2 regions of the Streptomyces sp. NPDC027663 genome follow, and region 1 is predicted to be linked to the other one. Evidence: riboswitches for the same ligand, from Rfam matches in the RefSeq annotation. Region 1 holds a riboswitch; the other holds the start of a gene.
The links. Region 1 has a riboswitch for glycine ahead of gcvT (glycine cleavage system aminomethyltransferase GcvT). Riboswitches for the same ligand answer to the same signal wherever they lie in the genome.
Positions count from the first base shown of each region.

Region 1 (4,407 bases):
CCCGCGATGATCACCTTCGGGCGGTGCTCCTTGGCGAGCCGCTCGACCTCGGCCATGTCGACCAGGCCGGTCGCCTCGTCCACGTGGTAGGCCACCACGTCGAACTGCTTGCCGGAGAAGTTCAGCCGCATGCCGTGGGTCAGGTGACCGCCGTGGGCGAGGTCCAGGCCGAGGATGGTGTCCCCGGGCTGGGCCAGCGCGAACAGGGCCGCCTGGTTCGCGGAGGCGCCGGAGTGGGGCTGCACGTTGGCGTACTCGGCGCCGAACAGCTCCTTGATCCGGTCGATGGCGATCTGCTCGGCGACGTCGACGTGCTCGCAGCCGCCGTAGTAACGGCGGCCCGGGTAGCCCTCGGCGTACTTGTTGGTGAGGACCGAGCCCTGGGCCTCCATCACCGCGAGCGGCGCGAAGTTCTCGGACGCGATCATCTCCAGCGTGGACTGCTGGCGGTTCAGCTCGGCGTCGACCGCGGCGGCGATCTCCGGGTCCAGCTCATGCAGGGGCGTGTTCAGGACAGTCATGGGGCTACGACTCCTCAGCCGGCGGTGAAGGCGGTGTACTCGTCGGCGGAGAGCAGCTCGGCAGGCTCCTCCGTGACGCGCACCTTGAACAGCCAGCCGCCCTCGAAGGGGGCGGAGTTCACCAGCGACGGGTCGTTGACGACGTCCTCGTTGACCTCGGTGATCTCACCGGACACCGGCGAGTACAGGTCGGAGACCGACTTGGTCGACTCCAGCTCGCCGCAGGTCTCGCCCGCGGACACCGTGGAGCCGACCTCGGGGAGCTGGACGAAGACGACATCGCCGAGCGCGTTGGCCGCGTGCTCCGTGATGCCGACCGTCGAGACGCCGTCCGCGGCGCCCGACAGCCACTCGTGCTCCTTGCTGTAGCGCAGCTGCTGGGGGTTGCTCATGGCCTGAATTCTCCTGTACGCGCGGGAGTGGTGGTGAAGGGGGGACTGCTGGAACTGCTTGTGAGCAGCGGATGTGTGCGCAGGGTCACGTCACGGGGACGTTCCGCGCCCAGTGTCTACTTCTGGCGCTTGTAGAACGGCAGAGCCACGACCTCGTACGGCTCGTGGCTGCCCCGGATGTCCACGCCGACGCCCTCGGAGCCCGGGGCCGCGTGCGCCGCGTCGACGTACGCCATGGCGATCGGCTTGCCCAGGGTGGGGGAGGGGGCGCCCGAGGTGACCTCGCCGATCACCGTGCCGCCGGCGACGACGGTGTACCCGGCGCGCGGCACCCGGCGGCCCTCGGCGACCAGGCCGACCAGGACCCGCGGGGGCTCGGAAGCGGCCCGCTCGGCGGCCTGCGCGAGCGCCTCGCGCCCGACGAAGTCGCCCTCCTTCTCGAACTTCACCACGCGGCCGAGGCCGGCGTCGAAGGGGGTCAGCCCGGTGGTCAGCTCGTGCCCGTACAGCGGCATGCCCGCCTCCAGGCGCAGCGTGTCCCGGCAGGACAGACCGCACGGGACCAGGCCGACGCCTTCGCCGGCCTTGGTCAGCGCCTGCCACAGTTCCACGGCGTGCTCCGGCTTCACGAACAGCTCGAAGCCGTCCTCGCCGGTGTAGCCGGTGCGGGCGATCAGCGCCGGGACGCCGGCGACGGTGCCGGGCAGGCCGGCGTAGTACTTCAGACCGTCCAGGTCGGCGTCGGTGAGGGACTTCAGGATCCCGGGGGACTCCGGGCCCTGCACCGCGAGCAGCGCGTAGGCGTCCCGGTCGTCGCGGACCTCGGCGTCGAAGCCGGCGGCGCGCTCGGTCAGCGCGTCCAGCACGACCTGGGCGTTGGAGGCGTTGGCCACGACCATGTACTCGGTCTCGGCGAGGCGGTAGACGATCAGGTCGTCCAGGATGCCGCCGTCGGCCTGGCAGATCATGGTGTAGCGGGCACGCCCGACGCCGACGGAGGCGATGTTGCCGACCAGGGCGAAGTTCAGGAGGGCGGCGGCCCCGGCGCCGGTGACGGTGATCTCGCCCATGTGGGACAGATCGAAGAGACCGGCCTTCGTCCGCACGGCGAGGTGCTCGTCGCGTTCGGAGCCGTAGCGCAGGGGCATGTCCCAGCCGGCGAAGTCGGTCATCGTCGCGCCCAGCGAACGATGCACGGCATCGAGCGCGGTGTGGCGGAGTTCGGTACTGCTCATCGGTCGGTCGTCTCCCAGGGCAGACATGGGGTCCCCCCGCGCGAGCGCAGCCGGGCGTGGGGAGGGCGAGGAACTTCCTCCCCATCTGTCATCGGAACCTGAGAGGTTCGCCGAGACCGCCACAGGGACGATCACGGCTTGCACCTTGGGTGGAGCCGCTGACACAGCGGCCCGCTTTTCAGATGTGCCTCGCCCGCGCGGTAACGGGGCCTGAGAGATTCAAGGGAGGGACTTGCTCCTTCGGCGCCCCAGCGAAGGCTGCTGGGAACTCTCCCGCGCGGATTCAAACGGCCGGTATGCAGTTGGCGGCCACATCATTGCATGCCGCGCCCCCACGCGTCAGGGCCCCGCATCTGTAACCGAGCTGTGGCACTACGCGCACGAACCCCCTACCGTTGCCCATTACCTTCTCTTTACATACAAGGGGCATGGGGATGACCGAGCCCATTGGGGAGGACGATCACGGTGAACAGGACCTCGGCCTACGCCACGAACGCCGGCATCGCGGTGCCGAAGCAGCCCTCCGCCCCGGCACGCGAGCGCTGCGCGGCCCGGCCCGCGCCGGTCGTCCGCGACCTGCGCGCCCGCGCCGGCCGCAGCCCGCACGCCCTGCTCTTCGGCGCCGGCGACCTGGTGGTGATCACCGGTCTGCCCGGCAGCGGCAAGTCCACCCTCATGCACCGCGCGGTCACCGGCCACCGGATCGACTCCCAGGACACCCGCGACCGCTGGGACGCCCGTGTCCCCCGCCGGCTCCCCTACGCGCTGTACCGCCCGCTGGTCCGCCTCGCCCACTACGCCGGACTGCGCCGGGCCCTGCGCACCGGCGAGGGCGTCGTGGTCCACGACTGCGGCACCCAGTCCTGGGTGCGCGCCTGGCTGGCCCGCGAGGCCCGCCGCCGCGGCAGCACCCTGCACCTCCTCCTGCTCGACGTGACTGCCGAGACGGCCCGGCAGGGCCAGCACGAGCGCGGCCGGGGTGTGTCCCGCTACGCCTTCCGCCGGCACCGCCGTGCGACCGACCGGCTGCTGCGCGCGGTGGAGAAGGGCGAGCTGCCCGCCGGCTGCGGTTCGGCGGTGCTGCTGGACCGGGACGCGGCAGGCGCCCTGAGCCGCGTGGGCTTCACTCGGTGAGGCGTTGTCACAGTCACCCGCTAGCCTTCTTGCTCACAGCAGTGATGACCAGCAGGCGGTAGGCAGATGGACTTCCCGGCGGACCTTCCCGCGGACTTCCCGGCACAGGCACACCCCCACCCGCACGGCGGTTGGCCCGGCAACGAGCTGGAGGAGGTGCTGTCGGCCTCCCTCGGCGTCCCCTCGGCGGGCGGCCGGATCGTCGAGGTGCTCGGCCGCAGCTTCCTGTGGATCCCGCTGCCGGGCGGCGGCGGCCCGGACAGCGGCCCGCTCGACCTGCCCACCCTCGACATCGAGGGCCAGGTGTACGTCCCGGTGTTCAGCTCCGAGGAGCAACTGCGTCAGGCGGCCGGCTCCCACATGTCGTACACCATCGCCCCCGCCGTGGAGTTCGCGCAGGGCCTGCCGCCACAGGCGGGCATCGCCGTGAACCCCGGCGGCGTCGTCGGCATACCGCTGCCGCCCGAAGCGGTGGCCGAGCTGTGCCGCGCGGGGCGCACCCCGCTCGACGGTCCCGGCACCGGCGGCCGGGTCCGGCTCTTCGAGCCCGACTGGCAGGACGACCCGGTCGACTTCCTCGCCGCCGCCTCGGCCGAGTTCGCCGGCACGGGCGTGGTCCTGACCGCCCGTCGCTGTCTCGCCGCCATCGAGACGGCCGACCCGGTGATGTTCGTGGGCGTCGAACTCTCCCGGTGGGAGGGCGACCTGCGCGCCCTGCCCCTGGAGGCCCTGGGCCGGGCCCTCGGTAAAGTCCCGGTCAAATGGCCGGTCAACCTGGTCCTGCTCGATGTGGCCGACGACCCGGTGGGCCACTGGCTGAAGGCCAACGTCCGCCCCTTCTGTCAATACGGTCACTGAACGCGCCGAGGGGCGCGAGGCCGTGTCCGGTATGCGGATGCGCCGCGGGGGCGCGACAAGCCACGAGCACCCGCATCCGCGCACGGGATGAAGTCCCGAGCTGCCAGGCGCTTAAGCTGTCCTTGAACGCGGGGCACTGACAAGGAAGGGCACGACAGGTGAGCGCGAGCCACAGCGGCAGCGTCGAGCACATGCTGCGCCAGGTCACGCCCGGACGCTACGACGCCTACGAGGCCCTGCTCCGTGCCCTCGTCACCCCTTCCTCCG
Region 1 is NZ_JBVHSK010000007.1:321,405-325,811, reverse strand. Features, by position in the region: gene glyA (serine hydroxymethyltransferase) at 1-521, opposite strand, end outside; gene gcvH (glycine cleavage system protein GcvH) at 536-913, opposite strand; gene gcvT (glycine cleavage system aminomethyltransferase GcvT) at 1,030-2,148, opposite strand; glycine riboswitch at 2,224-2,336, opposite strand; glycine riboswitch at 2,337-2,434, opposite strand; gene ACZ4SF_RS21465 (AAA family ATPase) at 2,614-3,282, shown strand; gene ACZ4SF_RS21460 (enhanced serine sensitivity protein SseB) at 3,349-4,140, shown strand; gene ACZ4SF_RS21455 (enhanced serine sensitivity protein SseB C-terminal domain-containing protein) at 4,332-4,407, shown strand, end outside.

Region 2 (4,407 bases), on a different contig from region 1:
GGGACGAGGAGTCGGCGCGGCAGGCCGGGGTGCGGCTGCGCGCCGACATCCGGGCGGTCACCGGGCTCACCGGGTCGGTGGGGCTCGCCGCCTCCAAGATGCTCGCGAAGATCGCGTCGGAGCAGGCCAAGCCGGATGGCCTGGTGGTGATAGAACCGGGGACCGAGCGGGCGCTGCTGGGGCCGATGTCGGTGCGGACCCTGCCGGGGGTGGGGCCGGCCACCGGGGACCACCTGCGCAGGGCAGGGATCACCACGGTCGAGGAGCTGGCCGAGGCGGGCGAGGACGAACTGGTCCGGCTGCTGGGCAAGGCACACGGGCACGCCCTGTACGCGATGGCTCTGGCGCGGGACGAGCGGCCCGTGGTGGCCGAGCGGGAGGCCAAGTCCGTGTCGGTGGAGGACACGTACGACGTGGACATCCACGACCGGCTGCGGGTCGGTCTGGAGGTACAGCGGCTGGCCGACCGGTGCGTGCGGCGGCTGCGTGGGGCCGGGCTGTCCGGGCGCACCATAGTGCTGAAGGTGCGGCGGTACGACTTCTCGACGCTGACCCGCTCCGAGACGCTCCGGGGGCCCACGGACGATCCGGCGGTCATCCGGGAGGCGGCCGCGCGGTTGCTGGAAGCCGTGGACACCACCGGTGGGGTGCGGCTGCTCGGGGTGGGGGTGTCCGGGCTCGCCGACTACACGCAGGAGGACCTGTTCGCGCAGGCGGCCGGGGAGCGGGCCGCGGATCCGGCCGACGAGGCCGCGCCCGAGGCTCCGGTGGAGCGGCCGGAGCCGGCCGAGCGGCAGTGGCGGGCCGGGCAGGACGTGCGGCACGCCGAGTGGGGCGCTGGGTGGGTGCAGGGGAGCGGGCTGGGGCGGGTCACCGTGCGGTTCGAGACGCCGCAGTCCGAGCCGGGGCGTGTGCGGACGTTCTTCGTCGGCGATCCTGCGCTGGAGTCGGCTGAGCCGTTGCCGTTGGTTGCGGCTGCCGACCTCGCCCACCCACCCACCCGTCTCGGCCCGTCGAACAGTGACCGCCACGGGGCTCCGCCCCGGACCCCGGATGCCTCGGGCGGCCCCCGGGCGGCGGACGTCGACCACCGTCCGCCCGAGGACCGGACCGGGGACCCGGACCAGGAGACGGCCGAGGAGCAGGCCGCCCGCGTAAGGCGGACGGGTGCCGGGGCTGAGGTACCGGAGGAGGACCGAGAGACTGCCGAGGCTGAGGTCACAGACGGGGCCACGGGTCTGTGGAGGCGCCGGTCGCCTGCATAGGCCAGGGAACCGCGGAGGCGCCGGTGGCAGACGCGGGAGACGGGAGGCGGTGGGAGGGGAGGTTGTCGGTGGTGGGAGGGGAGGTTGTCGGTGGTGGGAGGGGAGGTTGTCGGTGGTGGGAGGGGAGGTTGTCGGTGGTGGCCGGGGGGGGGAGGGTCAGGATTCTTCGGAGCCGGCCAGTTTGCCGAAGTCGTGGTCAGGGACCGTGGGGGGTGAGGCCACGTCGAGGCCATAGTGGTGGTAGAGCTGGAGTTCCTGTTCGGGAGAGAGGTGGCGGCCCACGCCGAAGTCGGGGGCGTCCTTGATCAAGGCGCGGTCGAAGGGGACGTGGAGGGTGCCTTCGACGAGTTCGCTGGGTTCCAGAGGGACGAAGGCGTCCCGCGAGAACAGGCCGGTGCGTATGGCCGCCCACTCGGGCACGCCGGTCGCGTCGTCGAGATACACCTCGTCGATGGTGCCGATCTTGGTGCCATTGCGGTCGAACGCCTTGCGGCCGATCAGGTTGCGCGGATCGATGTCGGTCTGCACGGTCCCTCTCCCTCCACGTGGTCGCAACTCATCCGTAAGCACTACAAAAGAGCACATTCAAGGAGGCGGCCACTCGAGGGCCCGGGCGTTGACCTCGCTGGTAGGCTGACAGCGGCTGCTGACCCCGTGCGGGAGAGTCCTCCGATCACCTCGGAGGCGCCGAAGGAGCAAATCCTCCCCGGAATCTCTCAGGCTCACGTACCGCACGGACGAGGTCACTCTGGAAAGCAGAGCGGATGTCGACGGCTTCCGCTCTCACCGACGGTGAAAGCCGGCGCCCGCGGGTGTCCGGTGAAGCTCTCAGGTTGAGATGACAGAGGGGGAGGCCGTCGGGGTATCCGTACCGGGGTGCCCCTCGAAGGTCGCGTCAGACCAGGAGGCCTCCGCAATGACCGCCCATCGCACCCCGCTCTCCGAGCTCGAAGCGGGCATTCCGTTCGAGCAGCGCCACATCGGGCCCGACCAGGAGGCGCGGGCGAAGATGCTCGCCCAGGTCGGTTACGGCTCGCTCGACGAGCTGACCGCCGCCGCCGTCCCGGATGTGATCAAGAACGCCGACGCCCTCGACCTGCCGGGCGCCCGCACCGAGGCCGAGGTGCTCGCCGAGCTGCGCTCGCTCGCCGACCGCAACCAGGTCCTCGGCTCCATGATCGGTCTCGGTTACCACGGCACGTTCACGCCCCCGGTCATCCTGCGCAACGTCATGGAGAACCCGGCCTGGTACACGGCCTACACGCCGTACCAGCCGGAGATCTCCCAGGGGCGGCTCGAAGCCCTGCTGAACTTCCAGACCGTGGTCGCCGACCTCGCCGGTCTGCCCACCTCCGGTGCCTCGCTCCTGGACGAGGGCACGGCCGCGGCCGAGGCGATGGCGCTGTCCCGGCGCATGGGCAAGAACAAGAAGGGCCTGTTCCTGGTCGACGCGGACGCGCTGCCGCAGACCATCGCCGTCATCGAGACGCGAGCCGAGCCGACCGGCGTGGAGGTCGTCGTCGCCGACCTCAGCGACGGCATCCCGGCCGAGGTCGCCGAGCGCGAGATCAACGGTGTGCTGATCCAATACCCGGGCGCCTCCGGTGCCGTCCGGGACATCAAGCCGGTCATCGACCAGGCGCACGAGCTGGGTGCCCTGGTGACGGTCGCCGCCGATCTGCTGGCGCTGACCCTGCTGACCTCCCCGGGGGAGCTGGGTGCCGACATCGCCGTCGGTACGACCCAGCGCTTCGGTGTACCGATGGGCTTCGGCGGTCCGCACGCCGGTTACATGGCCGTGCACGAGAAGTTCGCCCGCAGCCTGCCCGGGCGGCTCGTCGGCGTCTCCGTCGACGCCGACGGGAACAAGGCGTACCGGCTCGCGCTGCAGACCCGTGAGCAGCACATCCGCCGGGAGAAGGCGACCAGCAACATCTGCACCGCGCAGGTGCTGCTCGCCGTGATGGCCGGCATGTACGCCGTCTACCACGGTGCGGAGGGCTTGCGGACCATCGCCCGCCGCACCCACCGCTATGCCACGATCCTCGCCGAGGGCCTGCGGGCCGGTGGCGTCGAGATCGTCCACGGCGCGTTCTTCGACACGGTCACCGCGCGCGTGCCCGGCAAGGCTGCCGAGGTCGTCGCCGCAGCGCGGGAGAACGGGGTCAACCTGCGGCTCGTCGATGCCGACCACGTCTCGGCGGCCTGCGACGAGACCACCAACCGGGCCCAGCTCGAAGCCGTCTTCGCCGCCTTCGGTGTCGAGGGTGACATCGAGGCGCTGGACGCGTCCGCCGCGGACACGCTGCCCGAGGCGCTGCTCCGCTCCGACGAGTACATGACCCACCCGGTCTTCCAGCAGCACCGTTCCGAGACCGCGATGCTGCGCTACCTGCGCAAGCTGGCCGACCGCGACTACGCGCTCGACCGCGGCATGATCCCGCTGGGCTCCTGCACGATGAAGCTCAACGCGACCACGGAGATGGAGCCGGTCACCTGGCCCGAGTTCGGCCAGCTGCACCCGTTCGCGCCCGCCGAGCAGGCCGAGGGCTACCTCACGCTCATCCATGAGCTGGAGGAACGTCTCGCCGAGGCCACCGGCTACGACAAGGTCTCCCTGCAGCCGAACGCCGGTTCGCAGGGCGAGCTGGCCGGTCTGCTGGCCGTCCGCGGCTACCACCGGGCCAACGGTGACGAGCAGCGCACCGTCTGCCTGATCCCGTCCTCCGCGCACGGCACCAACGCGGCCAGCGCCGTGATGGCCGGCATGAAGGTCGTCGTCGTGAAGACCGCCGAGGACGGCGAGATCGACGTCGAGGACCTGCGCGCGAAGATCGAGCAGTACCGCGACGAGCTGGCCGTGCTGATGATCACCTACCCGTCGACGCACGGTGTGTTCGAGGAGCACGTCGCCGACATCTGCGCCCAGGTGCACGACGCCGGCGGCCAGGTGTACGTCGACGGCGCCAACCTGAACGCCCTGGTCGGCCTGGCCAAGCCGGGCCACTTCGGCGGTGACGTCTCCCACCTGAACCTGCACAAGACGTTCTGCATCCCGCACGGCGGTGGCGGTCCGGGCGTCGGGCCGGTGGCCGTACGGTCGCACCTGGCGCCGTACCTGCCGAACCACCCGCTGCAGCCG
Region 2 is NZ_JBVHSK010000018.1:139,750-144,156, reverse strand. Features, by position in the region: partial or broken gene ACZ4SF_RS33345 (DNA polymerase IV) at 1-974, shown strand, start outside; gene ACZ4SF_RS33340 (PRC-barrel domain-containing protein) at 1,422-1,793, opposite strand; glycine riboswitch at 1,913-2,007, shown strand; gene gcvP (aminomethyl-transferring glycine dehydrogenase) at 2,182-4,407, shown strand, end outside.
Region 2: linked by a shared signal. The riboswitch ahead of gcvP (aminomethyl-transferring glycine dehydrogenase) and the one ahead of gcvT (glycine cleavage system aminomethyltransferase GcvT) in region 1 are both predicted to bind glycine.